Regions from separate parts of the Paenibacillus favisporus genome, predicted to be linked through region 3. Evidence: predicted binding sites of a transcription regulator. Region 3 holds the regulator's gene; each other region holds the start of a gene.
What was found. The regulator Rex, encoded in region 3, represses fermentation and respiration genes when NADH is low (regulators of the CRP and FNR family bind a similar motif). The targets are predictions, from matches to a motif close to TTGTGAAATATTTCACAA.
Positions count from the first base shown of each region.

Region 1: the regulator Rex is predicted to act here: its motif matches at 3,126-3,143, upstream of ABID47_RS12125 (DUF3147 family protein).
Region 2: the regulator Rex is predicted to act here: its motif matches at 7,010-7,027, upstream of qoxA (cytochrome aa3 quinol oxidase subunit II).

Region 1 covers NZ_JBEPLV010000002.1:907,892-918,761, forward strand. Annotated here, with positions in the region: gene ABID47_RS12115 (hypothetical protein) at 1-200, shown strand, start outside; gene ABID47_RS12120 (fibronectin type III domain-containing protein) at 285-2,885, opposite strand; gene ABID47_RS12125 (DUF3147 family protein) at 3,170-3,532, shown strand; gene ABID47_RS12130 (DUF3147 family protein) at 3,548-3,946, shown strand; gene hpf (ribosome hibernation-promoting factor, HPF/YfiA family) at 4,092-4,637, shown strand; gene adhE (bifunctional acetaldehyde-CoA/alcohol dehydrogenase) at 4,899-7,505, shown strand; gene mobA (molybdenum cofactor guanylyltransferase) at 7,610-8,233, shown strand; gene pflB (formate C-acetyltransferase) at 8,344-10,614, shown strand; gene pflA (pyruvate formate-lyase-activating protein) at 10,683-10,870, shown strand, end outside.
Region 2 covers NZ_JBEPLV010000007.1:307,470-318,339, forward strand. Annotated here, with positions in the region: gene arsC (arsenate reductase (thioredoxin)) at 1-227, opposite strand, end outside; gene ABID47_RS27740 (arsenic transporter) at 254-1,549, opposite strand; gene ABID47_RS27745 (ArsR/SmtB family transcription factor) at 1,640-1,966, opposite strand; gene ABID47_RS27750 (MarR family winged helix-turn-helix transcriptional regulator) at 2,124-2,573, shown strand; gene ABID47_RS27755 (hypothetical protein) at 2,709-2,897, shown strand; gene ABID47_RS27760 (arsenite methyltransferase) at 2,950-3,762, shown strand; gene ABID47_RS27765 (DUF2339 domain-containing protein) at 3,891-5,876, shown strand; gene ABID47_RS27770 (HAD family hydrolase) at 6,015-6,737, opposite strand; gene qoxA (cytochrome aa3 quinol oxidase subunit II) at 7,162-8,112, shown strand; gene qoxB (cytochrome aa3 quinol oxidase subunit I) at 8,140-10,086, shown strand; gene qoxC (cytochrome aa3 quinol oxidase subunit III) at 10,083-10,679, shown strand; gene qoxD (cytochrome aa3 quinol oxidase subunit IV) at 10,681-10,870, shown strand, end outside.
Region 3 covers NZ_JBEPLV010000001.1:654,593-665,462, reverse strand. Annotated here, with positions in the region: gene ABID47_RS03260 (amidohydrolase) at 1-671, opposite strand, end outside; gene ABID47_RS03255 (redox-sensing transcriptional repressor Rex) at 625-1,311, opposite strand; gene dinG (ATP-dependent DNA helicase DinG) at 1,428-4,289, opposite strand; gene ABID47_RS03245 (tetratricopeptide repeat protein) at 4,443-5,072, opposite strand; gene panD (aspartate 1-decarboxylase) at 5,207-5,590, opposite strand; gene panC (pantoate--beta-alanine ligase) at 5,594-6,481, opposite strand; gene panB (3-methyl-2-oxobutanoate hydroxymethyltransferase) at 6,478-7,350, opposite strand; gene ABID47_RS03225 (biotin--[acetyl-CoA-carboxylase] ligase) at 7,623-8,597, opposite strand; gene ABID47_RS03220 (CCA tRNA nucleotidyltransferase) at 8,584-9,849, opposite strand; partial or broken gene bshA (N-acetyl-alpha-D-glucosaminyl L-malate synthase BshA) at 9,881-10,870, opposite strand, start outside.

The sequences.
Region 1 (10,870 bases), on a different contig from region 3:
AACACGCTCCCATATCCATCGTCACAAGCCCGGCTGTATCCCCCAAGCTTTCAGATGAGGAAGCGAAGCGGCTAAGGGAGGCCTACGGCCTCGAGCAGCCCGAAACAGAGATACGGCAGAGCATCGGCGATTTCGGCGCCAGCCTCCGTATTCAAGAGCTGCTGGCATGGATATGCATTTTGTTCCTGGGTTGGGTGTGATTTGGACATACATGATATACGATCTAAAAATGACAACTCTGTCGAAAAGCCCGGGGAAACTCCAATTCCCCGGGCTCTTGCATTTTACGGGAAGCTGACTTCTACCGGATCCGCATTCATGCGATTGCCGGCGGAACGGATGACAAATTCGTAATTGCCGGATGCCTTGATATTGCTGACTGTCAGGCTGTACTCTGTCTTACCGGGCTGGGCGGTTACATAAGCGTTCCAGTATGGCTTGATTTTGCCGTTCTTCTCATAGATCCAAAAACCTTTGACGGCCTCGCCGCTTGCAGCCGGCATGTTCCAGCGGATAACCGCTTTGCCGCCGCTGGCCTGAACGCTCGCGTCTTCGACCCTCAAAGGCTTGGTGTCCGTGCGCTTGATGCTGTATTGGTCGTAGAGCTTGACGCCGCTGCTCCCGGAGGCTTCGTCTTTTTTGGCGGCGGTATAAGCCTTGATGTGAAGAACATCGGACGAGACCGACACATCGGTAAACATTTTTTTGTTCGGCTGGGTATTTTTTGCCGCAAAATAGTCGTTGTACCCCGGATATTTCGTATAGAACTTATCCCCGAAAGCGTTGGACATCAGGTAGACCGTTCCTTTGGGATTGACCGCGTTCCCTTGCTCATCATAGGTGATCTGGCTTGCTGGGACGACTTTGTCGTTCAGCATTTGGTAGGACCTCATGTACATGTGGTCATGCGCTTCGAAAACCATGTCGATTCCCATTTGATCGAAGGCGGGGACGAGGACCTTTTTGTAAAATTGGACCCGGTCGTCCTCCCATTCCCCCGCATTGTCCCCGGCGGAATAGGGGCCTTTATGGAAAGCGACGAATTTCCACTTGGCATCGCTTTGGGCCACAACGTATTTCATCCATTCCACCTGTTCGGCAAACTGCTGATCCTGCTCCTTAATGCTGCCGCTGTTTGTGAGTTCCCCGGCGTACTGGGAGTTGAAGATGAGGAAAAGGGCATTTCCGTACTCAAAAGAGTACACCGACCCGTCATGCGTATTGGCGACCACCTGTTTCGGCAGATGGAAATGATAATAGAAGTTGGAGTTCGGCGTCGTCTCGTCGCCATCATAATCCTGAACCTCATGTCCGCCGACGACAGGCACGATCGGAACATGGAGCAGTTGATCCTGCGCAAGTCCGAGCATCCATTGCCACTGCTCTTCGAGGTCGCCGTTATCCACAAGATCCCCGGCATTGATCAGAAACTTCGGATCGCCGATCGTCTGAACAGCTTTTTTGAAAGTATCCGCCCAAGGTTCAAAATCCCTCTTGCTGGAGGCCTGGGAATCCGATCCGGCGATAAAATGGAACGGCTGATTCCCTGCATCCGTCGTGAAACTTCCAACAGAACTCCAGCTGTCCGCTGAGCCGCTGCCGACCCGATATTGATAGGATGTTCCCGGAAGCAGTCCGGTTGCTGTCACTTTATGGCTGTAAAATTTCTTTTTCTTGTTTGCTTTCCGGTCCCCTTTGGTGACATAAGTTTGGATTTCTTCCGTCGTGCCCTGGAAGGTCATCGTCCCGCTTACCGGAAAAGGACCTCCCGATCCTCTGGAGCCTTCAGCAATCTGCACGACGGACGGGGACGGAGCATCCGTATACCATCCAAACGACCGGGTAGTTTTGGTATCGCCCGTCAAGGTCATATTGATCAGCTTCGGAACGGTAGGGGGGTCTTGGGGATTCCGGACGGTAAAGCTCCAGGAGATGTCCTGTTCCAGCGGGACCCGATCGTCCCTGCCCGTTATGAGCTCTTTGGGCACGCGTACCGTATAGGTCTTGCCGCCTGACAAAGCCGGATGCTTAATGCTCAGCGTGACGGGGTCTAGGACTTCCGCCGCGACGGATCCGACCAGCGTTCCCTGAGGATCCGTCAAAATGACGGAAAGGTCCGGGTTGATCAAGACGGGCTTGTTGAACGTTACGCTGATTGAAGCCGAAGGGTCCACCCCGACGGCACCCGGCTGAGGGGAAACGGACCGCATTTCTGTGGGCGTTTCGGCCGGGCCGCCGCCGTCCATGGGGGACCCCGTGATCCGAATATCCTTGATCAAGCTCGAGCCTGTGCTGCCGATTCCTTGAGTTCCCTTGGTATTTGTGTTGGAATTGACGATCCAGCGGATATACAGGACATCCTGATCATTCGCTGCCTCGGGAAGGGGAGCATCCGTCAGTTTGCATGCATCTGCAGGGCAGTTGAAACGGTTTAAAGCCATTTTAAGCTCAGCTCCCGGAACATCCTCCCAGTGCTGATTGTCGCTGCTGAGTTGAACCTTGAAATCACGCGGTCCCGTGCCGGTGGAGGTCTGCTCCGATGACAGCGCAATGTGTTTGTATCCTTTCGTTGACAAGACAGCGTGCCAATATTTTTTTTCGCTGCCGCTGTCCCAGCCCTGATAGCTCAAGGAATGCTGCCCGCTGTCATAATCTTCGAAGTAGCCGCCGACGTTCCGGAAGCTGGAAACGGTCTGAAATAGGCCGCCCGTAGCCGGAAATACGCCGCTATCTCCTGAATCATCAAAAATCCATTCCGACAGAACGACGGAGTCGTGAGCGGGTTGCTCTGCCCGGACCGTCCCATAAAAAGGAAACATCAGCACGATAAAGAACAGCGGCCAAATCCATGAGAGAAATTTCGTCTTGCCTAAAATTGCAGCCATGTAACTCTCCTTTCGGAACTAAAAATTAAAGCGTTTTAACTTTTGGGTAAGCCATCATGAAGGCGGCCGGCCTGCCATTCCCTGTAAATATACGGAAAGGATAGCGGAAACAGAACTTAAAAATGCGGTCTAATCAATAAGCGCGATCAAACGGCAAATGACTGTAGATCTTTCCGTATTGGCTGTGATGCAGATTACAGAAGCTGATCCAGCCCTGTGCTATGATGGGTTCGGTTAAGTTAGTGATTGTTTTCACAAAATGGACAGGGGAGATTGACATGGCTCTGGCTCATCTATCGCTGATAGGCATTTTGCTGCGGTTCCTTCTGGGAGGCGCAGCCGTGGTGGCGGCATCGCTTATTGCCAAACGCGCGGGAGGAGCCGTCGGTGGCATTTTTGCCGCGTTTCCCGCCGTTTTTCTGGCGGCTCTGCTGACGATGAGGTTCGATTACGGGGATCGAGAACTGGTCGCCCATTCGATTGATTTGTCCCAAGGCGCTTTGATCGGTATGGCGATTAATGTAGCGTGCGCCGCGGCGGCAGGTTACTTGTGCACCAGCAGAGGATGGAAGAAGGGGCTGACCTTGTCCGTAGGCGGCTGGCTGCTCGTTTCGTTCACGATATCCTATGTGCTGTTCAGCTTGTAAAGGGGGAAACAGGAAATGAAATTACGGGAGCTGCTGCTTCGGTTCGTGTTGGGCGGCCTGGCGGTCGTATTGAGCTATATGGCGTCGGTCCTGCTGCCGTGGAAGGCGCTTGGCGGTATTTTTGCGGCGTTTCCCGCCGTGATGGTCGTCGCCGTGCTGATGGTCGGCCTCAGTCAGGGCTCGGAAAAGGCGGCCGCGGTTGCCAGAGGTTCGGTATACGGGATGACCGGCTGCGCTGTCTGCGTCGTGACGGTCTGGTATGCCCTGAAAATAACCGGCGTCTGGTGGCCCAGCTTGATGCTGGGACTTATAGGCTGGTTTGCCGGCTCGTTTGCGCTGCTGAAAGTGAAGGAGAAAGTGCAAAAAATCCAGCATATGCACCGGCTGCCGCGAAAACAGACCAAGCATGTGTAAATGGTCGACTTGCGTTAAGGATCAGTCATGCGCAGGGATGCGGGACGTTTCCGAGTTGGTGTGATATTTTTCACAGCACAGGGTGCCCAGCCGTTTTACAATAAGGTCATGCAAGAGTCCTTTCCCGTTGAAGGAGGCAGATCCCATGGCTACACACATTCATGGCAAACATTTTGAAGTGACACCGGCACTCCAGGCGTATGCCGAGCAGAAGATCGGTTCGGCCCAATCCTGGTTTGACGAGACGGTGACCATCCATGTCACCCTGCTGCTGCAGGCCCGGAAACAGGAGCATGTCGTTGAGGCTACCATTCCCTATCACGGCATGGTCTTTCGGGTCGAAGTGAAGGATGCGGACATGTATGCCGCCATTGACCAGGCCGCGGATAAGCTGGACCGCAAGCTCCGCAAGTACAAGGAGCGGGCGCGCCGCAAGTTGCGCAGCCACGGACGCTCGGTCGGCACCGGCATTCAGGACGGCGGACAGCCGGAACCCGAAGCGCCGGAGGAAGCCTTTGTCATTGCAAAAGAAAAGCGGCTCGTGATGAAGCCGGTGGATCTGCAGGAAGCCGTGCTGCAGATGAATTTGCTGGACCACAGCTTCCATCTGTTCTTGAACCGGGATACCAACCGTGAGGAAGTCGTTTACCGCAGGGCGGACGGCACTTACGGGCACCTCTTTGCTGATTAAGCCAGGTTTGTTGTCTTCAAGTCTTGATGACTCCTAACTGCTATTCCTTTGCGCCGAATGGAGAGCCATAGCTCCATTCGGTATTTTTTTTGTTTAGACGATAGAATTTCGCAATAAGCGCCTAGGCACCGCATTTTTCGGACCTTTAAAATTTTTTAGATCGATGTGAGTAATGTCATAGTTAGCCCCCCTGGGGTTCCAGTAGGATGAACTCATCAAGGAGATGAGGGACCGGTAAAGGTCTCCAAGGAGGAGAAAACGATGGCTGTTAAAGAAAGCAAGCTGGAAACAAAGAACTCCGCCCATGAAGAAGTGAACCGATTGGTCGCCCGCGCCAGGAAGGCGCAGGAAGCGTACCTGAACATGAATCAAGAGGAAATTGACGAAATCGTACAGGCGATGGCGCTGGCCGGTTTGGACCGGCACATGCCGCTCGCAAAGATGGCGGTCGAGGAGACCGGCCGGGGCGTCTACGAGGACAAAATCACCAAGAATATATTCGCGACGGAATACATCTATCACAGCATCAAGCATGACAAGACGGTCGGCGTTATCGAGGAGAACGCGTTTGAGAGCTACAAGAAGGTCGCCGAGCCGGTCGGCATCATCGCCGGTGTTACACCGGTGACGAACCCGACGTCCACGACCATGTTCAAGACGTTGATCGCAACGAAGACGCGCAATCCGATCATCTTTGCCTTCCACCCTTCCGCCCAAAAGTGCAGCGCAGAAGCAGCCCGCACGCTGCGTGACGCCGGAATGGCGGCCGGTGCGCCGGAGCACTGCGTGCAGTGGATTGAAACGCCGTCCCTGGAAGCGACGCAGCTGCTGATGAACCACCCCGACGTGGCGCTCGTGCTGGCAACCGGAGGCTCGGCGATGGTGAAATCCGCCTACAGCACGGGCAAACCCGCGCTTGGCGTCGGACCGGGCAACGTTCCCTGCTTCATTGAGCAGTCTGCGGATTTGAAGCAGGCCGTGACCGACTTGATTCTCTCGAAGACGTTCGACAACGGCATGATCTGCGCTTCCGAGCAGGCGGTCATTATCGAGGAGCCGGTGTACGACCAGGTCCGGAAGCTGATGAAGGACAGCGGCTGCTACTTCCTGAACAAGGCCGAAACCGAGGCCGTGTCCAAGCTGGTCATCAATAGCGAGAAGTGCGCGGTAAACGGGGTCATCGTCGGCCAGCCGGCGGTAAAAATCGCCGAAATGTCCGGCATTCAGGTGCCGCAGGACACCAAAATCCTCGTGGCCGAGCTGGCGGGCGTCGGTCCGGCCTACCCGCTGTCCGCTGAGAAGCTGAGCCCGGTGCTGGCCTGCTATAAGGTCAAGACGGCGGCGCAGGGCATCGAGCGCGCGGCCGAAGTGGTCCAATTCGGCGGCATGGGACACTCGTCTGTCATCCATTCGAACGATGACGCCGTCATCCAGGCGTTCGCCAACCGCCTGCAGACCGGGCGCGTGATCGTCAACTCGCCTTCGACGCATGGGGCGATCGGCGACATCTACAACACGAACCTGCCGTCGTTGACGCTCGGCTGCGGTTCGTACGGACACAACTCGACGACGTCCAACGTCACGTCGGTGAACCTGATTAACGTGAAACGCGTGGCTTACCGGACGGTCAACATGCAGTGGTTCAAGGTTCCGCCGAAGGTCTATTTTGAGAAGGGTGCGACGCAGTACCTTGAGAAAATGCCGAACATTTCCCGTGTGCTGGTCGTCACCGACGAGATGATGGTCAAGCTGGGATACGTCGAAAAGGTGGAGTACTACCTGCGCAAACGCGTCAACCCGGTAGCGTTCGAAGTGTTTTCCGACGTGGAGCCGGATCCGTCCGTCGAGACGGTAGAGCGCGGCACGAGGCTGATGGAGAGCTTTAAGCCCGACTGCATTATCGCACTCGGCGGCGGCTCCCCGATGGATGCGGCCAAGGCGATGTGGCTCTTCTACGAATATCCGGACACCAGCTTCCATTCGCTGAAGCAGAAGTTCATGGATATCCGCAAGCGGGTCTATAAATACCCGCGCCTTGGCGAAAAGGCCCAGTTTGTCGCGATCCCGACCACTTCGGGTACCGGCTCGGAAGTAACCTCTTTTGCGGTCATCACGGACAAGAAGGAAGGGAATACGAAGTATCCGCTCGCCGATTACGAGCTGACGCCGGACGTGGCGATCATCGACCCGGAATTCGTGTACAGCCTGCCAAAAACGGCGGTGGCCGACACCGGCATGGACGTCCTCACGCATGCCATCGAGGCGTACGTTTCCGTCATGGCGAGCGATTACACCGACGGGCTTGCGCTTCATGCGATCCGGCTGGTGTTTGAAAATCTGGAAAAGTCCTTCCACACGGCGGATCCGCTGGCCAGGGAGAAGATGCATAATGCGTCGACGATTGCCGGCATGGCGTTTGCCAACGCCTTCCTCGGCATCAACCACAGCCTGGCCCACAAGTGGGGCGGCCAGTACCATACGGCCCACGGGCGGACGAATGCGATCCTAATGCCGCATGTCATCCGGTACAATGCGCAGAAACCGACGAAGTTTGCGTCGTTCCCAAAATACAACCATTTCGTGGCCGACCTGCGCTATGCGGAAATCGCCCGGATGCTCGGCCTGCCGTCCCGGAATACAGAGGAAGGCGTCAACAGCCTGATCGAGGCGGTGCGTAAGCTGAACCAGTCGCTGGGCATTCCGGAGAAATTCCAGGATCTCGGCTTTGATCCGGCCGATTTCGAGGCCAAAGTGGATTATTTGGCCGACCGTGCGTTCGAAGACCAGTGCACGACGGCCAACCCGCGGATGCCGCTGGTCAGCGAACTGGCGGACGTTTACCGGAACGCCTTCTACGGCAAATTCTAGGAGCTGCACCGCATGACCCAGCCGGCTGCCGACCGAATTCGTCGGCAGCCTTCTTGTCTCAGGATTGTGATGTGCGTTGATAGCAGTGGAAAGGAGTGATTCATATGCTGTCCGGCGTTATTTTGGCAGGCGGCAATCATGGTTCTACGAAAGGCGCACCTACCCTATTCCGGATGATTCAAGGAGAAACGCTGCTGCAGCGGCAGATCCGTGAAATGCGGAAGTGCTGCGGCGAGATTACGATCGTGACGGACGATCCCCGGCCGCTGCTTCGCCAGGTGGACCGGGATATCCGGATCATCACGGATTATTATGTCGGAAAAGGAATGCTTGGCGGCATGCACGCGGGCCTCTCCCTGTCTAAACACCGGGCCGTGTGGATCATCGGGTGCCACATGCCGTATCCCTCGGCCGACGCCGCTGAGCTGATGGCGCTGAGGCTGGAGGACGGGCTCGACGCCGTCCTGCCGATGATCGGCGGCAGGCTCCATCCGCTTCACGGTATTTATGAACGCTCCTGCGCCGTGTATTTTGGGCAGTTTCTGGAGAGCGGCCATACGGAAGCTGATGGTCTGGTTCGCCAGCTTCGTTATCTGACGGTTGCGGAAACGGATTTCGGATATCAAGGCATGGACGGCGGCTTTGTTCGCACACTCGAAGATGCTTGGGGAGATGCGCTGACCGAATTTTTGGCTGACGAAGGGAAAGGATCAACATCGTTCAAATAAAAATATGCGGCAGCGAAGTTGGTGAGAAAAGTGAAAAGAGTGAGAAAAATCACTGTCTTTAACCTGTGAAAAAAGTAACATGAAAGCATAGAAAACGGAGGTGCTTGATCATGGCGATGAAAGAAAGCGAAGTAAAGAACCGGGCTGGATTCGAGGAGGCATGGCGCGGTTTTGCGGGAGGCAGCTGGCAGAAGAATATTGACGTCAATTCATTTATCGGGCGCAACCTCACACCGTATGAGGGCGATGAGCAGTTCCTTGCGCCGCCAACGGAAAACACGCTGGAGCTGTGGAAGCAGGTCAGCCAACTGTTAAAGGAAGAGCGGGAGCGGGGCGGCGTTCACGACGTGGACGTGAACACGGTCTCCACCATAACCTCGCATGCACCGGGATACATCGACCAGGACAAGGAAACCATCGTCGGATTGCAGACCGACGCACCGCTTAAGCGGGCCGTTCAGCCATTCGGCGGCATCCGGATGGTCGTCGATGCCTGTAATGCGTATGGCTATCAATTGAACCCGGAGCTGGAGCGCATTTTTACCGATCTGCGCAAGACGCATAACCAAGGCGTGTTCGACGCCTATACGACCGAGATGCGCGCAGCCCGTAAGGCCGGCATTATCACGGGCCTTCCGGATGCCTACGGACGGGGCCGGATTATCGGCGACTACCGCCGCGTGGCGCTGTACGGCGTCGACCGCCTTATCCAGGGCAAGAAAGAGGAGCTGCTCCAGCTCGAAGTCGACGCGATGAGCGAAGACGTCATCCGGCTGCGCGAAGAGCTGTCCGAACAGATCCGAAGCCTCGGCGAGCTGAAGGCGATGGCCGCATCTTACGGACATGATATCTCGAGACCCGCGATGAATGCCAAAGAGGCGGTGCAGTGGCTCTACTTCGCTTATCTGGCAGCTATTAAGGAGCAGAACGGAGCGGCGATGAGTCTTGGCCGGGTATCCAGCTTCCTGGACATTTACATCGAGCGCGACCTCGCGGAAGGCACGCTGACGGAGAGCCTGGCGCAGGAGATCGTCGACCATTTTGTCATGAAGCTGCGGATCGTCAAATTTCTGCGCACGCCGGACTACAACGAGCTGTTCAGCGGTGATCCGACATGGGTGACCGAGTCGGTCGGCGGCATGGGGCTTGACGGCAAGACGCGCGTGACGCGGAACTCCTTCCGCTTCCTGCATACCCTCTACAACCTGGGACCTGCGCCCGAGCCGAATCTGACGGTGCTGTGGTCGACGCAGCTGCCGGAGAACTTCAAGAAGTTCTGCGCCAAAGTGTCGGCCGAGACCAGCTCGATCCAGTACGAGAACGACGACTTAATGCGTCCGCACTTCGGCGACGATTACGGCATCGCCTGCTGCGTATCCGCGATGCGGATCGGCAAACAGATGCAGTTCTTCGGAGCCCGGGCCAATCTGGCCAAGGCGCTCTTGTACGCCGTCAACGGCGGCGTCGACGAGAAGAGCGGCGCCCAGGTCGGACCGGCCATCGCGCCGATCACGTCCGAGGTGCTGGACTATGAGGAAGTGAAAGCGAAGTTCGATGTCATCCAGGATTGGCTGGCGAAATTGTACATCAACACGCTGAACGTGATCCATTACATGCATGACAAATACTGCTACGAGCGCATCGAAATGGCCCTCCATGACCGGGATATCGTCCGGACGATGGCCTGCGGCATCGCCGGCCTGTCGGTCGTGGCCGACAGCCTGAGCGCCATTCGTTACGCGAAGGTTCGCCCGGTCCGCAACGAAAAAGGGATCGCGGTCGATTTTGAAATCGAAGGCGAGTATCCGCAGTACGGCAACAACGACGACCGGGTCGACCAGCTCGCCGTGGAGCTGGCGGAAGGCTTCATGAACCGGCTGCGCAAGCATAAGACGTACCGCGGCGCGATTCCGACCATGTCGGTTCTGACGATTACGTCAAACGTCGTATACGGCAAGAAGACGGGCAGCACGCCGGACGGCCGCAAGGCAGGGCAGCCATTTGCACCGGGCGCGAACCCGATGCACGGACGCGACCGCAAAGGCGCGCTCGCTTCGCTGGCTTCGGTCGCCAAAATCCCTTACGAGCACAGCCTGGACGGCATTTCCAATACTTTCTCGATCATTCCGAAGGCGCTCGGCAAAGAGGACGCGGCCAGACACAGTAATCTGGCGGCGCTGCTGGACGGCTATACCGCAAGCGGCGGACATCATCTGAACGTCAACGTCTTTAACCGCGAGCAGCTGCTGGATGCAATGGAGCATCCGGAGAACTATCCGCAGCTGACCATCCGGGTATCCGGGTATGCGGTCAACTTCATCAAGCTGACGCGGGAGCAGCAGCTGGATGTCATCAGCCGCACGTTCCACGGGGAGATCTAAGCGTTACCGTTACGATTCGCAATGCAATGAAAATCAAAAGTTGTCATCAAGAGAGGAGCGTGGCCCGCATGAAAGGCAGAATACATTCCATGGACACCTTCGGTACGGTGGACGGACCGGGCATCCGCTTCGTCCTGTTCATGCAGGGCTGCGCGCTGCAGTGCCAATTTTGCCATAACCCCGATACATGGGATACGAAGGGAGGACGCCAAGTTACCGTCGAGGAGGTTCTCCGGGAAATCGAACCCTACGTGCC
Region 2 (10,870 bases), on a different contig from region 3:
TCAGCCTCGTTAAGGAGTGTGGGATCAATGATATCAGAGGTTTGACCGGAAATATCAATCCCTGCTTCTTCCATGGCTTTGACGGCATTGGGATTGAGCCCGTGAGCTTCAATGCCCGCACTGTGCACATTCCAGTCGTCACCCAGGTATTTTTTCGCCCAGCCTTCAGCCATTTGACTCCGGCAGGAGTTGCCTGTGCACAAAAAGTAAATTGTTTTCTTGTTCATATGAGCTGTCTCCTTGGATATAAAAATTATAAAATCGCCAACCACAAATACAGGCCCAGCAGCGTAATCAAAAGGGTAGGAATCGTCAGGATAATGCCGGTTCTAAAATACGTCCCCCAGGAGATTTTGACCCCTTTCGCGGACAGCACATGAAGCCATAGGAGTGTCGCCAGTGATCCAATGGGAGTCATCTTCGGCCCTAAGTCGGAACCGATGACATTGGCATACGCCAGAGCCTCTTTGATGGCATCGGTGGTGTGGGTGGATTGTATGGCCAGGGCATCAATCATGACGGTAGGCAAATTGTTCATTACAGATGACAGCACGGCAGATATAAAGCCCATTGAGATCGTCGCCGCAAACAATCCCTGATCAGCAGCCGACTGAATGACTTGAGCTAATAAGTCCGTCAGCCCGGCATTCCGCAAGCCATACACCACCACATACATGCCAATGGAGAAAAAGACGATGGCCCACGGGGCCCCCTTAACCACATCCTTGACCGGAACGATTGGACTTTTTCTTGCCATAAGCAAAAAGAAGATCGCGATGACACCAGCGACGATGGATACCGGTATATTTAAAAATTCGCTCGCAAAGTATCCAGCCAGCAGAATGGCAAGCACAACCCAGGACAATCTGAACATTGCAGGATCCTTGATCGCATCCTCCGGGTTCCTTAGATCGGCGGCATCAAACTTCGCGGGGATGCTCTTTCGGAAGAACAGGTAGAGAACGATGATGCTGGCTCCTAGAGCAAATAAATCCGGGATGATCATATGGCCGGCGTATTCCATGAAGGAAATACCGAAGAAGTCAGCAGACACGATATTTACGAGGTTGCTGACAACCAGCGGCAGTGAGGTCGTATCTGCAATAAACCCGCTGGCGATAATGAACGGGAACACCTTCTTTTCATCAAATCTGAGCGCCCGCATCATCGCGAGAACGATCGGCGTTAAGATCAGCGCAGCACCGTCATTTGCAAAAAATGCAGCCACAACAGCACCGAGGAACGAGACATAAATAAACATCCGCAGACCGCTGCCGCGGGCGGCCCTTGCCATATGGAGCGCAGCCCACTCGAAAAATCCGATGCTGTCCAGAATAAGCGAAATAAGGATAATGGCTACAAAAGCGAGCGTAGCATTCCATACGATTTGCGTGACATCCCAAACGTCCTGGAACCGGACCACCCCAAGGAGCAGAGCAAGAACTGCGCCTCCGCAGGCTGACCACCCGATCGACAGGTTTTTGGGCTGCCAGATGACGAGAACTAATGTGATCAAAAATATGACGCAAGCCAATACAACGGTTACCATTTCAACCTCCGTGCGAACTGTCGCTGATCTTGTTTGTAAACATTCGCGAATCATTATATAACTATGTACTTATATGATCAACAGATAAACTTACTTGCACGCGGAAGTTAAATGTTGTTTGTTTAATGCGGATAATATCTTTTGGGAATCGGGCGTGTGATCCAATACAGCCTTGATATACGGTTTATCATCTGCATTTAAGGAGTAGTACACCCATTGTCCACGCTTACTTTCCTTCACCAGTCCCTGAGATTTCAGCTTTCTTAAATGCTGGCTTACCGCAGGCTGGGAAACCTCCAGGATCTCAACAAGCTCACAAACGCAAAATTCCCGGTCCTTAAGTAAGGATAATATGGTAAGGCGGGTGTAATCGCTTAGCAGCTTTAGCTTATCCGACATTTCGCGAATTTGTTCCATCAGGGTCCCTCCTTTTCGTGATATATAAGCGGATGATTATATGATATGATGATGAGAAATAAATATCAAATCCATAAAAATGCATCCTTACCCCAAGAAAACATTTGCATATTGCAAATAAATACAGTATAAATGAATCACGAGGTGAAAAAACGCCATGGAAAGCACTCGCGAACTATTCCAAATCATGACCCGCCGCTTTGGCTTACTCAATAAAAATTGCTGTACCGTGGGTGGGCACGATCTCACACCGGTTCAAAGCCACATTTTGTTTGAGGTCGACCGCCAGCATCATCCTTCGATCCAACAGATCGCGGAAACATTAGGCACCGATATCACAACATTCAGCCGCCAGGTACAATCACTGATCAAAATGAACCTGATCAAAAAGACGCCTGATCCTACAGATCGCCGGGTTTCGACGCTCGCTCTAACGGTTGAAGGGAAATACGTCGCCGCCACCATCGACCATCAAATGAACGCTTATTTGGATGATGTATTTTCTTTTATGACCGAGTTTGAGAAAGAGACCGTTCTCCGGTCCATTAAATTGATGAATGAAGCGATGGCCAAATCCGATTATTGCTGCAAACCGATGCTAGGGTAATTTTTTTTACCTTTCAATACTTGCAATTTGCAATTAATTTTCATCGTGTGCAATCCTTTGATCTGATGTCAAATGGCTTTGCTGCTTCCAGCAGCGGGTCATTCAACATACACAACCCTTTAAGGAGGTCCTTCGATGTACGATCACTTTTACACCGCCGAGTACCTGATGAAAATGAACGAACAGCAAGTGCAAAAAACGGCTCGGCAGGCATGGAAATGGTCCGCGGAAAAACCAAAAATGGGCCGGTATAAGTTCCTGGACTCTGTCCGTAAAGCGAAGACAGTTCCTTGCTGCTCTCCACCCATTCAGGCTTGCTGCTAAAGTGCTGCTGACCATTGAATCGAATCCAAACCTATTCTAAGGAGTGTTATCCATGTCAAAGTTAACGAATGATGAAATCCGCCAAAACGTGCGCAGCCGATATAAGCAGATTGCCGTTGCCGAGATGAATGCCGGATCTTGCTGCCAACCGGACAACAGCCAAGCCAGCTGCTGCAGCACGCCTTCCGATTTTAATTCGATCTCGAGCCGATTAGGTTACTCTGACGACGAATTAAACGCGGCGCCTGAAGGCGCAAATCTTGGATTGGGATGCGGTAACCCGCAGGCGATTGCTTCTTTAAAGCCTGGTGAAGTCGTGCTGGATTTGGGAAGTGGCGGCGGATTTGACTGTTTTCTGGCATCGCGCCAGGTGGGAGATACGGGTAAAGTCATCGGCGTTGACATGACCCCCGAAATGGTCAGCCGTGCTCGCAGCAATGCAGTGAAAGGCCATTTCAAGAACACCGATTTCCGTCTGGGAGAAATTGAGCATCTTCCCGTAGCCGATCACACGGTTGATGCTATTATTTCGAACTGCGTGGTTAATTTATCTCCAGATAAGCAGCAGGTGTTTCACGATTCTTTTCGGGTGCTAAAAAGCGGAGGCCGGCTGGCCATTTCGGATATCGTTACTACAGCAGATTTACCTCCTGAGATCAAAAACGACCTGGATGCATTGTATTCAGGCTGCATTTCAGGGGCTTCTTCCGTCAGCGAAATTGAAGCGATGCTTAGACAAAGCGGGTTTACAAACATTAGCGTTGAACCTAAGGATGAGTCCAAAGCTTTTATTAAGGATTGGGTTCAAGGATCAAATATTGAGGATTACATTGTTTCGGCTGTCATCCAAGCCACCAAGCCTTAAGCTGGTGGAATGCCGTTCTGTTTACCCATGTCCACCCATATTATGGCTCTTGTTCCAGCCGAGATGTGTTATATTAGTACCATCTCGGTTAAATACATAATTATGGAATTTTTAGGGGTGAACAGCTATTGGATTTGGAAAGAAGGATTGAGCAGCTCGAAGCGAAAATGAAAGCGATGGAGCTGGAGCTGAACGAACTTAGACGGGAGAGGCCGGGGATGGGCGATCCTCGTCAGCAGCCGGCGAATCCGGGAGCCCAGGCCCAGCGGCCGGTGCAGCCGCAGGTTCCGCCTCAGGCTCCCTATGCGTCGCCGCAGGCACCGGGCGCTGCATACCCGAACCCGCCTGGGGCACAGCCTTACCAGGGGCATCCAGGCCCGCAGCCGATGCCTGGGCGGCCGGGCGTGCCGGGGTACCCTGGAGGTCCCGGCGTGGGGCCGTATCCGGGCCAGCCGGGAACCGCAGGTTACCCGGCGCAGGCAGGCCCGCACCAAGGCCAGCCGGGCCAAGGGCGGTATTATGGCCAGCCCCGTCCCGCCGGGCCGCAGGCCCAGCGGCCGCCCAAGCCGTCGAAGCCGCCCGTGGACTGGGAGCATGCCATCGCTCGGGTGTGGCTGCCGCGCGTGTTTATCGTCGTGCTGCTGCTCGGCGTCCTGTGGGGCTTTATCGCTGCCGTGTCGGCGGGGTATCTGACGCAGCCGGTACGCTGCCTTCTCGGCCTCGTTGCCGCCGGCGCCATGTACTTCTTCGGGGAGCGGCAGGTCCGGGCGCAGCGGGAAGGACTGGCGCAGGTGCTGCTCGGCGGCTCCGTCGCTGTGCTCATGCTGACCTTTTTTGCGGCGCATCATCTATATGAATTGATTCCGTCCTGGTTAGCTTTCCTATTATATATCTTGTCCATCGTTCTGGGGGTGTGGACCGCCGTAAGACGCCGCTCCCAGACGCTCGTGATCATTATGACCGTCGGCGGTTATCTCATTCCGTTCCTGGTGAAATCCACGGAGCCGAACGCCTGGATCGCCGCAGGTTTCGAGCTCGTCTTTTCCCTGGCGATGACGGCGCTGTCGATCCGCTATGCTTACCGCGCCGCTTACTTCGTGTCCATCGGCGTGCTGCATCTGCCGCTGATGATTCTATACATGGCAGGCGATTTCGAAGGCAGCCGGCATGTCTTCCTCGGCGCGGTATTCCTGCAGCACGCCCTGCTGCTCGTCCTCTCGCTGGTCCGTCCGTACCGCCACCGCGTAGACGAGACGGTATCGCTCATGACCGGCTTCGGGCTGGTCGTGCTGTGGATTTACGCTTTGTACAATCAGGCGGGCGGCCCCGGTCCCGAATCGATGATGATGATCATCTGGGCCGTCATTTACAGCCTGATCGCCCTCTGGCGGGTGATGAGCGGCCGCGTTCCCCACGAATACATGGCGATCGCGACCTGCGCCTGGCTCGTTTGGCTGGTTGAAATCGTCAGCCGGGAGGCACTGCCGCTGTCTGTTCTGATCGAGGCGTCCCTGGGGCTAGGCCTCGGCATCCTGCTGAGAAGCCGGATGCAGCAGATCACGTCCGCCATCCTGTATTTGTTTGGGGGACTGAGCATTCTGCAGCTGATCATTCACGAGATCCTGTCGATCGAAACGCTGTCCTGGATCGCGCTCCTGGCCAGCCTGGCAGGCTTGTCGGCGGTCCTCCGCAGACATATGGCCGAAGAATGGCAGCGTAAAGTACCGGATATTCTGATGTGGTCCGCCGCGCTGCTGTCTATCGTCTTCCTGACGGAAGTGACCTCGGTCCTGACGCGGAATCTGTCGTTCGACCTGCAGCATTTGATCCTGTCGGCCGAATACGCGCTCTATGCGATCATCGTTATTATTTACGGCGTCATGGTGGGTAAATCGATGGTCCGCCTGGCCGGACTGATCGTCCTGCTGATCACGCTGCTCAAGGTCATCTTCTTCGACCTGCCGGGCGTGTCGCTGGCCGTGAGGGCGATCCTGTTCATCGGTCTGGGCGTCGCCGGCATCGCTGTTTCCCGAATTTTGTACAAACGCAAAGGGGCCGATCCCGAAGCACCTTCGGGACCTCCGCCGGGCCCTCCGTCGCTCCCGCCGGAATAAATACGAAATGACCGCGTCTACTTGACTCAAAAAGCGATGGCACGGGAGCCATGCTTATCGATTTCCAAAAAAAAGGGTGCCTGCACATCCCCGATGGATGCAGGCACCCTTTTTTTCATGAAAACAGCCAACCACCCGCTAGCCACCCATCAGAACGGATCTCAGCTCCCCGTAGCCCCCCAGAATATGATGGGGCTGATGTCCGGTCGCAAACGGCTCGACCTTCCGATGGTTAAACCAAACTGATGTCCACCCCGCCTCCAGCGCGCCGATGACGTCGTTGTTCCAGGAGTCGCCGATGTACCAGCTTGCCCTAGGCTCCGTTTCCGTCACCTCGTTCACATGCCTGAACAGCCGGGGATCCGGCTTGTCCATGCCCACCGCTCCGGACACGAATACCCGCTCCAAGCCCACCAGCTTGTCCAGCCCAAGCGCACGGACTTTGTTCATTTGGTGTTCCTTTGGGCCATTGGTGATCACGCCGACCACATCGCCTCGCTCCTGGAGTTCCCGGATCAGCTCCTGCGCCCCCGGAAACAGGCGAATGTCGAACTGCCCCTCCAAATAAGCTGCCTGAATCGCAGCCGCCTGCTCCCGGTCCACATCGATGCCGAACTCCGCAAGGGCCAGCTGAATCCGCTGCTCGCGCATGTCCTCCAGATCATCCGCATTCGCCGGATCATTCACATGTCCATGCCGGGCCGACAGCAAGTCGCTGTAATGCCGGAACCGGTGGTATACTTGTTCATAAGGAAAGCCGTCCGGCGGCGATATCAAGCGATCGAGCGCCTGCCGCAGCGGTTCCAGATGGTCATACAGCGTATCGTCCACGTCAAAAAATACCGCTCTTTGTTCATCCATTTTCTTGTTCTCCCCCATCTGCCTGTCCGCGATCACATGCCGGCTGCTGCCCGCATTAGCCCTCATATTGTACCATACAGCGGGCTTTTGGGACGCCTCAGCCGCTGTTTCAGCAGGAAAAAATCCGGCTATCGGCTTATGATAAGCCCTTTCAATTGTGACGAAACTGGCAACATTGACAAAGCCTTGTGCAATTTTGAACAAAAATGAAAATCCCCGATTTTCAGCGATTACAGTGATTTTTCGCACAATTTGAGGTTTTTTTAAAAATCATGTGAAGATGTTCACAGAATTATTGTAAATGATTTACATTTATTACTTTTGTTGCATTTGTTTTCACTTCCCCGGATTACTAAGCTATGGCTATAAGGTTCATTATTTAAAGACAAATTCAGCTACATGTAACGCTAGAAAGGAGCTCACTGTGAAGAAAAAAAGATGGTTATTTTTTGGTTTATTTGTATCCATCATGTTGCTGCTTAGCGGATGCGACTCGTCGTCACTCATCGTGCTAGATCCGAAAGGTCCGCAGGCAAAAACTCAATCCAGCACGATTATTTTCTCCATCCTGATGATGGCTTTCGTCCTGATTGTGGTTTACATCTTGTACATCATCATGCTGACCAAATACCGGGCAAGCAAAACCAGTGACGATTATATCCCGCCTCATATAGAAGGTAACAAATGGCTCGAGTTCACCTGGATTGCGATTCCGGTTATCATTGTGGCCATTCTATCGGTTGTCACGGTCAAAACGACCAGTGCGGTGGAAAGTGTTCCTGCCGGTTACGAGAATCAGAAGCCGCTTGTTATCTATGCCGCATCGTCCAACTGGAAATGGCACTTCAGTTATCCTGAAGAAGGCGTTGAAACGGTGAACTATGTGAATATTCCTACAAACCGGCCGATCGAGTTCCGCCTGTATTCTTACGGACCGATTACGAGCTTCTGGGTGCCGCAGCTTGGCGGACAGAAGTACGCCATGAGCGACATGGTCAACACGCTTCACCTGCTGGCCGACACACCGGGTTCCTTCATGGGACGTAACTCCAACTTCTCCGGTAAAGGCTATGCGCAGATGGAGTTTGAGGTACAGTCCATGAGCGCCGGAGACTTCAGCAAATGGGTCGACGACGTGAAGAAAACTGCACCTAAATTGACTGAGGCCAAATTTAACGCGCTGCTGAAAACCTCCTACGTTGGACGGGAATCCTTCTCTTCCACGCACCTCGGGTTCAACCCGCCGCCTGAAATGGATATGTCCGAAGGACATCACGGCAGCGGCAGCAGTGACAAAGATTCCGGCTCGGAAACGATGGATCATTCGGATATGAGCAATATGGAAGATATGGGGTCCATGGAACATGGAAACTAACATCTACTGGAAAGGAGACCTACCTGCATGAAATGGGACGAATTTTTTGTTACCGGTGAGCCGATGATCTATGCTGCCATGGTCAGTATCGTCGTCGTTTCCCTCGCCATCCTGATCGGCCTGACCTATTTTAAAAAGTGGGGCTATCTGTGGCGCGAATGGCTCACAACGGTTGACCATAAGCGGATCGGGGTCATGTACATCCTGTCCGCACTCATCATGCTGTTCCGCGGCGGGGTCGACGCCCTGCTGATGCGTACGCAGCTCGCGGCTCCGGAAATGAAGTTTCTGGATGCGCAGCACTATAACGAAATCTTTACAACGCACGGCGTTATCATGATCCTGTTCATGGCGATGCCGTTCGTTATCGGACTTATGAACGTTGTCGTTCCGCTGCAAATCGGGGCGCGCGACGTAGCTTTCCCTAGACTGAACGCCGTCAGCTTCTGGATGTTCTTCTTCGGAGCGATGCTGTTCAACATTTCCTTCGTCATCGGGGGATCGCCGGATGCCGGCTGGACCGCATACTTCCCGCTGGCGAGCCTGGAGTTCAGCCCGACCGTAGGTAACAACTTCTACTCTCTGGCCCTTCAGATTTCCGGTATCGGTACGCTGATGACCGGCGTCAACTTTATCGTAACGATTCTGAAAATGCGTGCGCCAGGCATGAAACTGATGCGCATGCCGATGTTTACCTGGTCCGTCCTGATTACGAACGTTATCATCCTGTTCGCATTCCCGGTTCTGACCGTTGCCCTTGCCCTGATGATGTTCGACCGCATCTTCGGCAGCCAGTTCTTTACGATGGCGAACGGCGGTATGGATATGCTCTGGGCCAACCTGTTCTGGGTATGGGGACACCCTGAAGTATATATCGTTATTTTGCCGGCCTTCGGTATATTCAGTGATATTATTTCCACGTTCTCGAAAAAGAACTTGTACGGTTATAAATCGATGGTTGCCAGTATGGTAGTCATCTCGCTCCTGTCCTTTATCGTATGGGCTCACCACTTCTATACGATGGGCGCAGGCGTTATGGTCAACGGCTTCTTCTCCATCACGACGATGGCGATTGCCGTACCGACCGGCGTCAAAATATTCAACTGGCTCTTTACCTTGCAGAAAGGTAAAATCTCGTTCACGACACCGATGCTGTACGCGATGGCCTTTATTCCGATCTTTACGATCGGCGGCGTAACCGGCGTCATGCTGGCGATGGCCAGCGCGGATTACCAGTACCATAACACGATGTTCCTGGTTGCCCACTTCCACTATGTATTGATTCCGGGTACCGTCTTCGGGGTTCTGGCAGGCATGTACTTCTGGTTCCCGAAAATTTTCGGTTTCCGTCTGAACGAGAAGCTCGGCAAGACCGCCTTCTGGCTCATCGTCGTCGGCTTCAATACGGCCTTCCTGCCACTGTTCTTCCTTGGACTGAGCGGCATGACGCGCCGGATGTACACGTATTCGGCCGACACCGGCTTTGGCCCGCTGAACATGGTGGCTACGATCGGTGCCTTTATCCTGGCCATCGGCTTTGTAGTTCTGTGCTACAACTTCTACTGGAGCTTCCGTTACAGCCCTCGCGACGAAAACGGAGATCCATGGGATGCACGTACGCTGGAATGGAGTACGCCAAGCCCTGTGCCGGTGTACAACTTCGCCAAGGTACCTAACGTCAAATCCATGGATGCACTGTGGGAGGCCAAAGTCAACGGGGTACCTCTCTACGAGGAAGGCCCTTACGAACCGATTCATATGCCTAACAACAGCGGTCAACCGTTTATTCTCGGTCTCATTATGTTTTTCCTTGGCTTTTTCCTGGTATTCAGCTGGTTCATTCCGGCGATTATCGCAGGTATTGCTGTCGTGGTCATGCTGGCCCTCCGTTCCTTCGAACGCGACCACGGCTACCACATCTCACCGGAGGAAATTGCCGCTACTGAACAGAAATTGCGGGGTGATTCCGTATGAAAATAAATGATTCACTGCCACTTGAGTATAGAACGGAAGAGAACAGCAACAAGATCTTCGGGTTCTGGCTCTTCCTCGGGGCAGAGATCGCCCTCTTCTCCACGCTGTTCGCCGTCTATTTCACGCTGTGGAACCGGACGGGGAGCGGCCCGACGGGGAAAGAGCTGTTCGAACTGAACGGCGTCATTTGGGAGACGTTCCTGCTCCTGACCAGTAGTTTCACCTGTGGTCTTGGCATTCACGCCATGCGCCTCAACCTGAAGAAGCCGATGATCGTCTTCTTCGTCATTACACTGCTCATGGGCCTCGGCTTCCTGGGCATTGAGATCACCGAGTTCGTCAACTACGTTCACGAAGGGGCTACGCTGCAAACGAGCGCGTTCCTGTCCAGCTTGTTCGTCTTGCTCGGTACCCACGGTCTTCACGTGACGATGGGTATTCTCTGGGGCGCCGGCATTCTGATTCAGGTCGGCCGTCAAGGCTTTACGGATGAGACGGCGAACAAATCGTTCATCTTCTCGCTGTACTGGCACTTCCTTGACGTTGTCTGGATCTTCATCTTCAGCTTTGTCTACATGAAAGGACTGATGTAATATGGCACGTTTATTTCCAATACGGCACGTGATCGGATACATCTTCTCGCTGATCCTTTCAGTGGTTGGACTGGGCGTGGTGTTCTGGGATTTGAACCCGACCGCCGGACTATGGATCCTGATCGTATGTGCGCTCATCCAGGCGTCGCTGCAGCTCGTACTGTTCATGCACATCGGCGAGACCGACAACA
Region 3 (10,870 bases):
GTATGCATCGGCAGATCCAGGTCATGCGCCGCCTGAACGAACTTCTCAATAAAATCAGGAGGGCATGTGTACGGGGCATGCGGAGAAATCATCGCTGTGATCCGGCCGTCTGCCTGCCCGTGCCAGTCCTTGGCGAACTGAATGGCTTCGTTCAGCTTGTGCCGCTGCACATCCTCCGGGCACAGACCGATGACACCGCGGGTCAGGGCTGCGCGCATGCCGGATTCAGTCACCACTTTGCCTACCTGATCCATATGATCGTACATATCGAGGAACGTCGTCGTGCCGCCCTTCAGCATTTCAAGCACGGACAGCGAAGTCCCCCAGTAGACGTCACTGGACGTGAATTTCGCTTCCATCGGCCACATTTTTTCCTGCAGCCATTCCTGGAGCACCATGTCATCTCCGTAACCGCGCAGCAGCGACATGGCGGTATGTCCATGGGTGTTGATCAGGCCCGGCATAAAAAATAAATGCGTGCCGTCGACGACCTGTACGCCCTCCTCCAGCTGCGGCTCCTCTTCACCGATATAGGTGATGCGGTCGCCCTCAATGACCATCCAGCCATGCAGTACAGGCTGCTCCGGCCGCAAAACGGCAAAGCTGCCGTTCTTGATTGCCCATTTAGGATTGGCGCTCCGGCTGCTCGAGCTCTTCAAATTGTCCGTCATCTTCCGTGTCGTCCTTTCCGTTGTTCAAATAATAAGCGAGGCTGAGCAAATCCGTCGTAAAATCGGCGGCGTGTATCCGAATGCTTGCCGGTGCCTTCAGAATCGTCGGTGCAAAATTCAGAATCGCCTCGATCCCGGCCGCGATCAGCTGATCGGCGACGTTTTGCGCTTCGAAATCCGGGACGGTAATGATCCCGATCCGGATATTTTTGCTTTGTATCGTTTCTTTCAGCTCATCCATGGCCTGTACCGTCAAGGTGTTGATGCGCGTGCCGATTTTGGACGGATTGGCGTCAAACACGGCTACGATCTTCATATTTTCCTTCAGGTAAAAGTTATAGTTGGACAAAGCTTGACCAAGATTCCCCGCTCCAACCAGCACCGCGTTGATCTGCTGGTCCAAATTCAGAATTTGACGGATCTTCTCGATGAGATAGGACACGTCATACCCTATCCCCTTACGGCCAAAATCCCCGAAATACGCCAAATCCTTGCGGATCTGCGCCGGGTTGAGATCCAGCTTCTGCCCGAGCTCCTGGGAGGAGACCGTGGCCACCTCCCGTTTGTTCAGCTCATTTAGATATCTAAGATATATAGGCAATCTGCGGACAACCGCCTCGGATATTTTCTCCGATTTCATGCATGTTCCCCCTATTGAACGGCTTGAATATTTATTTGGTTATATAGATTGAACTAAAGTTTTGCATTGAACTTCCTGTTCTAACCGCTTTAGTTCATTCTATCTAATGGACTCATTTAAGACACACCGTCCTGATGAAGCCATTCAGAGATACGCGGAACCATCTGGTCTGTCTGCATATGCTCCATTTTCGGTCCAGGCAGCGAGTACAGGAAGTACTTCCCGTAATACGATTCAATGACGCGCGTATCGTATACGATGACGATGCCCCGGTCATGGGCGGTGCGGACCAGCCGCCCGAAGCCCTGCTTGAAGCGGATGACGGCCTGCGGGACCGACAGCTTCATAAACGGGTTCTTCTTCTGGCGCTGCAGCAGCTCGCTCTTCGCTTCCACCAGCGGATGGTTCGGCGGCTGGAACGGGAGCCGGACGATGGCCAGGCACGTCAGTGCTTCACCCGGGATGTCAACGCCTTCCCAGAAGCTGCTCGTTCCAAGCAGCACCGAAGCGCTGCTGTCCGTAAACCGCCGGATCAGCTTCGTGCGGCTGCCGCTGTCTACGCCCTGTCCAAGCACGGCGATGTCGCTTTGTGCAAGGGCTTCTTTCAGCGGCTCGTATACCTGGCGCAGCATGCGGTACGAGGTGAACAGCACCAGCATCCGGCCGTGGGTCGCGATCGCGGCGTCCGCCAGTGAGCGGGCCAGCGTTTCGACAAACAGGGCGTCCCCGACGCTTCCCTTCACGCTTGGAAAATCCCGCGGGATGACGAGCAGCGCCTGGTCCCTGTACCGGAACGGGGACGGAAGCTGGACCGTCACAAGACGTCCGCTGTCCTGGTCCTCCTGCAGTCCAAGGTTATCGATCATATACTGGAACGATTTATCTACGGATAAGGTGGCGGACGTCAGGATGACGCTCTTTTTCTTGTCAAAAAACAGCTCCTTGAGCTGCTTGCTGACGTCAACCGGAACAGCGTACAGCTGGAGCGATTTGCTGCGGAAATGGCCGCTCGCTTCCATCCAGTACACGACGGTTTCGTCGTTCAGCGTCATAAAGAACCGGAGATTCTCCCGCTCGGAGCTGAGGTCCTTGAGCAGCCCGCCGATATCGGTGATCAGGCTGTCGGAACCGTAATCATCCTGCTCCTCCTTGTATTCGGCCAGCATCTTTTCGCCTTTGCGGACGATTTCCCCTACCGTGACAAAAATCTGGTTTTCGAGCGCCGCCAGCGTCTCCCACTCTTTCGGCTTTTTCCCCGGCTGAAGGCGTAGCGTATACTGGCCGCCGTCGCCGGGAGCAGCGTCGCTCCGTTCCGGAAGCAGGCCGAAGAGCAATTCGCTCAGCTTGTCCCAGTGCTCTTTGACATCGACCAAATCCTCGCTCATCCGGTCGATCACGGCGGTCCATTCACCGGCCTGCTCATAGGCCGACGATTGAAGCAGCTGGCGAAGCGCCGGCAGCTGCCCGCTCCGGGCGTCCTTATAGAGCCGTGTCAGCGTATGGACGACCGTAAAGTACTTCAAATGTAGTCCGAGATGCTTGCCGGCAACGTCTTCCAGGTGATGGGCTTCGTCGATCACGAGCCGCTCGTAGGAAGGCAGCAGCTGATGGCCTGCCTTGACGTCCGTAAACAGCTTGGAATGGTTCGTTATGACGACATCCGCGATTCCGGCTTCATGCTTGGCCCGGTGGTAATAGCACTTGCGGAACCAAGGGCAGGCACGGCCCTGACAGGAGTCCGAGTCGCTGCTTACCGTCTCCCAGAAGTCTCCCGCACGGCCGCCGAGGCTCAGCTCCTCGTCATCACCCGATTCGGTCTGGGCGAGCCAGACGATCATCTGGGCGGCCGTGATGGTGTCTTCCTTCGGATTGATAAAGTCTCTTCTGTTTATTTTATGTTCAAATTTTCTCAAACACAAATAGTGCTGTCTGCCCTTGAACACGGCTGCCTTGAAAGGAAATGGCACGACCTGCGTCAAGAGTGGGATATCCCGCTCCCGGAGCTGCTCCTGCAGGTTGATCGTATGCGTGCTGACCATCACCTTCTGGTCCTGCTTCACGCTCTGATAAATCGAGGGGATCAGGTATCCGAGCGACTTGCCCGTCCCGGTCCCGGCTTCGATCAGCAGATGCTTGTCCTGATCCAGCGCATTCATCACCTGGTCGAACATGATCGTCTGCGGCTCACGTTCCTCGTAATGAGGCATAATATCGCGCAGCCGTTTTTCGATCTCGGCCAAATATTCCTTAAACTCGACGCCTTTGAGCGGATTGTCGTCCACTTCGTCGCGCGGCGGGGCCATTTCGGTCCAGTCATCCACCTTAAGCGCCAGCTGGCGGTAAAAGGTGTGGCTGTTCAGATCTTGAGCGGGTTCCCGCTCCTTTTCCTGGCAGAGGCCGTCGAAATACCAGCCGAGGTCGCTGTCCTCATCGGCAAACAGCTCGGCCAGCCGCTGCAGCGTAATCAACGGCAGGCCGTTCAGCTCATCCAGGCACTTCAGCAGAACGTATGCCGTCGCCAAAGCGTCGCTGTCGGCCTGATGCGGCCGGTCATGCTGAAGACCGAAGTGTCCGGTTACCATGCCCAGCTGATAGGAAGTCAGCGAAGGGAAGCAAATTTTGAGCAGGTCGAGCGTGTCCAAAATCCGCCCAGAGAACGGCAAATAACCGCACCGGTCGAGTGCGTTTTGCAAAAAATTAAAATCGAATGCTACATTATGCCCCACCAGGACCACGTCGTCGAGCAGCGGCACGAGCTCCATCATCATTTCTTCCAGGGCCGGAGCTGCGGCCACATCCTCATTCGTAATGCCGGTAAGTCCCGTAATAAACGGAGGGATTTCGATACCCGGGTTGACATAAGAGCCATACACCTTTGAAATCGTCCCATCCTCTTCTATAATGGCAAGTCCAACTTGAATAATTTCGTCTGCGGACTGGTTGCCTGTCGTTTCGAAGTCAAGTACGGCAAATTTCATGATTCCTAAATCCTTTCGTCCAGTCTCCTTAACAGCATAACAGAAGATTTCACATTTGAAAATTCAAGGAAGGAAAAACTTGAACTTCCGGTTCTATAGAAAAAGACGACACCCGGCGCTTTCCGTGCAGCGGGCATCGTCTTCTCACATGCATTACATCAGCGATATTAACTGGCTTCCATACTGAAGCTGACCGCACTGTTGCTGGCAAACCTGCAGATTCATTAGCGGATCCGGGAACGAGGGATCATGCGAAAGCGCCAGCGTAAAATAATCCTGGGCCTTGCCAAGCTGGCCCTGCATCGCCTCGACACAGCCAAGCGCATTCAGCACCATCGCCTTCAGCTTGGGATGCTGGGCAAGCGGCAGAATCCACTGGAAATGATGGCGGGCTTCCGCCGGCTCCTCCAGGTGCAAATACGCCATGGCCAAGTACATCCGGGCCAAAAAGCTGTCGGGGAATTCGAGGATCACCTGCGCAAATTGCTGGGCCGCCTGCCTGTACATCAGCAGCTTGAAATATCCCTGCCCCCGGATAAAGGAATCCATCTCGACCTCGGGCGTTTCATGCTGCAGAAATACAGGGGCGATCTTGGCCTGCTCCCGGAAAGCGCCCATTTTCTCTTCAAAAGACAACCATTCTTCTATGATGCCGTCGCTCATCGTTTTGAGCAAATTCCACTTTTGGATCAGCTGATGCTTTTGGGCCTCCTGCGCTGTGGGGTAATGTTTCACGATTTCGTCTAACATGTTGTTCATTTCCGCGAATACATGCTGAAACATGGCTGCATCCCACCTTAACAAAAATGAAATCAGTGCGGTCACCTGAACTCATTTTTTGTTAACCCGGGCTTTTTCATTCCCGCTCCGGGCTGCCATTCCTTGTCTTAGCTTCCCCGCGCATACATGACCAGTCCTTAAATAATCGTGGCGTGAACCTCTTTGCTCATCGTGTTCATCGGCTTGTTGGATTCATTCACAAAAACTACCGTCGGCTTGTGGCTTTTGATTTCCTCATCGGACATGACGGCGTAGGATATAATAATGACGGTGTCGCCAGGCTGAACCATGCGGGCTGCCGCCCCGTTCAAACAAATCACACCGCTCCCGCGGGGACCTGGGATGACATAGGTTTCCAGACGCGCCCCGTTATTGTTATCCACCACTTGGACCTTTTCGTTCTCCAGCAGGTCGGCGGCTTCCATCAAATCTTCATCTATCGTTATGCTTCCCACATAATTCAAATTCGCTTCGGTAACGGTCGCCCGGTGGATTTTGGATTTCATCATCGTTCTGTACATCGGTCAATTCGCCTCCTTGGGATTAAATAAACGATTATCGATCAGGCGCGTCCGACCGAAACGGACGGCTAGGGCCATCAGGACGGCCTCGTCCTTCCCGCTGATTTCTTCGTCATCGGAATAAGGCTGAAGCCCAGGGAAAGATACGACCTCGGCGTATTCGATATCGGCCAGCGGAGACTGGCTGATGACGCGCTGCAAGAGGTTTCGAATGTCACCGGCGGTTACCGCCGTCCCCTCGCTCACAGCGGCCGCAGCCTCGCGCAGAGAGCGTGACAGCACGAGCGCCTGCCGGCGTTCCTCTTCGCTCAGGTACACGTTGCGCGAGCTTAGAGCCAGGCCGTCTTCCTCACGTACGATCGGGCAGGGAACAATCTCCACGTTCATGTTGAGATCCTGTACCATCTGCTGAAGCACGGCGACCTGCTGCACGTCCTTCATGCCAAAATATCCTTTATCGGGCTGAACGATGTTGAACAGCTTGCTCACCACCGTCGTCACGCCGTCAAAATGTCCCGGACGGGATGCGCCGCAAAGACGGGTCGTAATGTCCGATACCATGATTTTGGTCTTGGTCGGCCGCGGATACATCGTCTCCACCGACGGAAGGAAGACCAGGTCCGCTCCTTCCGCTTCGGCCAGTGCCAGATCTCTTGCTTCGTCACGCGGATAGGTTTCATAGTCCTCACCCGGACCGAACTGGATCGGGTTGACGAAGATACTGACGACGACAATACCGTTATCTTCGCGGGCACGGCGGATTAAGCTGGCATGCCCCTCATGCAAATAACCCATCGTTGGAACCAGGCCGACCGTGGCTTCCGGTCCCAAATTTATTTGTAGCGCCTTTATACTGCTGCGCAGTTCTTCAATCGTTCTTACAGCTTTCATGCGCGTGCCACCTTCTCCTTTCCTTTGCCGTACAAGTTCTCGACGACCTGATCGTCTGCCGTAAATACATGGGTCTCATCCGGAAAAGAGCGGCTCTTCACGTCATGAACGTACTGGCTGATCCCGTCGCGAACGATCGTTCCGATGTCACCATAGGTTTTGACAAAACGCTTGTCGCGATACGGGGATGCATACTTAAACAAATCATGGAATACGAGCACCTGGCCGTCGACATACCGCCCGGCGCCAATCCCGATGGTCGGAATCGACAGCTGCTCGGAAATAAAGCGGGCCACTTCCTCCGTTACCAGTTCAAGCACGACGCCGAATGCCCCTGCTTTTTCTAGTGCCTTCGCATCTTCCAGCAATCTGGCGGCATCCGCCTCGTCTTTACCTTGAATCCGGTAACCCCCGATCTGGTTCACAGACTGCGGCGTTAAGCCGATGTGGCCTAGCACGGGAACGCCTGCTTTGACGATCGTTTCCACCGCGGTGCAGATTTCGCGCCCGCCTTCCATTTTCACGGCATGGGCATGACCGTCCTGCATCAGGCGTTTAACGTTGTCCAGCGTACTGTCGATGCTTCCGTGGTACGTCATAAACGGCATATCAGCCACGATAAATGTATGCCCGGCGCCTCTGACAACCGATCTCGTATGGTACACCATGTCGTCGATCGTCACCGGCAGCGTGGAATCATAACCAAGCACCACGTTCCCGAGTGAATCTCCGACCAGAATCATGTCTACGCCGGCTTCCTCCGCCAAGCTCGCCGAAGGATAGTCATAGGCGGTTACCATGGAGAGCGGAATGCCATCCGCCTTCATCTTTTTCATTTTCACGATATTCAGTGGTTGTTTGTTTGCCATTGTGCTTCTTCCCCTTTCGATGAGTGTGAAAAATAGGATAAAAACAAAAAAACCTTTTAGTGAATCACTAAAAAGGTCCGAAAGGGCATAAAGGGTCACTTGCGATCGTCCCTTCTGTCTCGGTCCTTCCGGCTCAGAGCAGAATCCAACGTAACGGCAATATTCCATTTGCAGTTATGAGGGTGTTCTTCAAACAAAAACATGCAGAGTGCAGTTCGATCATCCGTCGATACCGCCTCTACATGTAAGTATACCAAAAGTTCATTATTTTTTCATCGTCTAAGTTCGACATCTCCGGAAAAAACAGGAATCTGCTCGCCCGAATCGGTACGAACCCGAAGCGCGCCGCTTGCATCGAGCCCGTCGGCCATTCCTTCGATCGGCCCGCGTGCGGTCTGAATCGACACACGCTTGCCCAGCGTTACCGACAGCGCCTCCCACAGCGAGGCGACCGGCTGAAATCCGTCTTTGCGGTACAGCTCGTACAGCATTTCAAACTCCTCCATCACCGTAGCGATGAGCGACATCCGGTCGATCGGCTCACCCGCCTCGATCTTCAGGGAAGTTCCGATCCCGGTCAGCTCTTCCGGATAATCGCCAGGGTCCAGGTTGGCGCTGATTCCGATGCCGGCAATGCAGTAACGGACATGCTCGTCCTCCGCCGCCGACTCCAGCAGGATGCCGCAAATTTTCCGCCCGTCGACCAGCAGGTCGTTCGGCCATTTCAAGCCGGCCATGACGCCGGTCACCTTGCGGACCGCCCGGCACACCGCCACTCCGGTCAAAAGCGTAAGCTGCGGTGTGTAATGGAGCGGCTGCTCGGGCCGAAGGACCAGGCTCATCCAGATGCCTTTTCCATAGGGCGAAAACCATTTGCGGCCCATCCTCCCCTTGCCGCCGGTCTGTTCTTCGGCAATGACGAGAGTGCCTTCCGGCGCCCCCTCCTCAGCCAGCGCTTTCGCTTCTTCCTGGGTTGATACCGTCGTCCCCAATATTTTCAGCTGCGATCCCATCACTGTAGACTGTATCCGCTGCGCCAGCTCCTGCTGATCCAGCAGGTCCGGCTTGCTGACAATCCTGTAGCCTTTATGAGGAACCGCTTCAAATTCGTACCCTGCCTCACGGAGCTTGTTGATCTGTTTCCAGACCGCGGTTCTACTGACCGACAGCCGCCGGCTGATCTCCTCGCCCGAAACAAATTCTTCCGCATCCAGCAGTATATCCAAAAGGGTCTCAGCCTTTTTCATCGGTAACCATCACCCGTCTCACTTCTTCTGTCAAATCCAATTTCGTATTGGGCAGCATGCCTGCCGCCGCTTTAAACAGCAATTGCTTCAGCAGTTCTCCCACCCAAGGTCCGCCCCTCTTGCCCGAAATCGCGATCAAATCGGAACCGCCGATCTGGAGCTCGTGCAGGTGGAAAATCTTCATTTCGTCCATCCAATCCAGCCCGTGGGCCAGCAGCTCATCCGCTGCCGTCCCCCTGTTCTCCTGCGGCAGCACCGAGCAAAGCAGGAGCCAGCGCCGGACAGTTTCTTGACCGTACTTTAGCACCAGGCCTACCCACTGCTCTCTAAGATGGGTGTCGCGACTCAACTCTTTTACCTCTTCGTCCAAATACAAAAGGGCTTCGACCCTCTCGCGGGCATCGTTGGAAAACGTATACTGGCGCATCAGGTTTCCGGCTTCCTGTCCGGATAAGCCGCAGGCCAGCATAAGCAGGGCCCATCTAACAGCGGTCTCCTTGGAAGGGATGTCGCCGATCCTGGACAGGAAGCCGTCCACGGCGGCAGATGTAAACGGTACCCGGGCTTTTTCCAGCAATCGGCTCCTTCCCAGCAAGCTCAGGCCGAGATAAGGATGAGGTCCCTCCATCATTTTATCGAGCTCCGCCCAAATCCGCTCCAGCGCGATATACTGAATACCGTCTCTTTCCAGGAGAAGGCCTTTCCAGGTGTTAAAGGCAATACGGTAGCCGAACACCGAGGCAAACCGGATGCATCGCACCATCCGCAGGGCATCCTCCTGAAAGCGGACGCGGGCCTCTCCAACGCAGCGGATGATGCCTTTTCGAATGTCGTCTTCACCATGATATGGGTCAACAAACCGTCCCTGCCGGTCACAGGCTATCGCGTTCATCGTGAAATCCCGGCGGCGCAAATCCTCGGACAGGTTTCGCACAAAGGCCACTTCCGCCGGCCGGCGGTGATTTTCGTACGAACCTTCCACCCGATATGTAGTAACTTCAAAGGCGTAGTCTCCAACCAGAACGGTGACCGTTCCGTGCTCAATCCCCGTAGGCACCGTCCGTTCAAAGAGCCGTGTCACTTCATCAGGGCGAGCCGAAGTCGTGATATCCATGTCGTTGACCGACCGGCCCATCAGTTCATCACGCACGCATCCGCCGACCCAATACGCTTCATGCCCATGCGCTTCGAGGACGGACAGCACCTGCTCGGCGCAGCCCGCCATCCCGGCATCCGCCTGCTTCCATTTCATAACTTTCCATGACCCCCTAAATGACTACCTCTTATCTGCACACCGCATCCAGCTGGGGCACCTCGCGTCGAGAACGCGATAATAGATCTGTTCATACTTGCGTGTGATCAATGCGTCGGAAAATTCCCGACATGCCCGGGTCAGACAGGCCTCGCGGAACCGTGCGGCAAGATCGCCGTCCGACAGCAGCCGCAGCACCTGATCGGCCATCTGGTCCGTATCTCCGATCGGGGACAGGAACCCGGTCTCGCCGTGAACCACCAGCTCGGGAATTCCTCCGGCGAGCGATCCCACCGTCGGAACGCCGCATGCCATCGCTTCAAGCGCTACCAGGCCGAAGCTTTCTTTTTCCGATGGAAGCAGAAGCACGTCAGCCAACGAGATGACTTGTGCGATCTCGTCCTGCTTGCCTAAAAAGTGAACTTTATGCTCCAGTCCGAGCTCCCTGATCTTGCATTGGACCTTCGGCAGCTCCGGACCTTCCCCGACGAACAGCAGCTTGGAAGGCATCCGCTCGTTGACTTTGGCGAAGATGTCCACGACGTCACCGACGCGTTTGACCGGGCGGAAGTTGGAAATATGCATCAAAATTCTCTCGTCCGGTTCGGCATAGTCGCCGCGAAGCGAGGACGTATCGCGCGGATAGTAGATGCGCTTATCCACAAAATTGTACGTCAGATCGATATCGCGGCTGATATCCAGCACTTCACGGGTTTCCCGGATCAAGTCTCCGGATACCGCCGTGACCGCATCGCTTTCGTTGATCGCCAGGCGGATCAGGTCCTTTAACGATTCGTCCTGCGCCAGTACCGTAATATCCGTGCCATGAAGCGTCGTGACCACCTTCAGGTTGCTTCCTACCATCTGCTTGGCCAAGAAGGCGCACACCGCGTGAGGAACCGCGTAATGGACATGCAAAATGTCCAGCTGCTGCATATTGGCCACTTGTGCCATTTTGGTCGCAAGGGATAAGTCATAAGGAGGATAGCGGAATACGTAATAATCACTGACTTCAACCTCA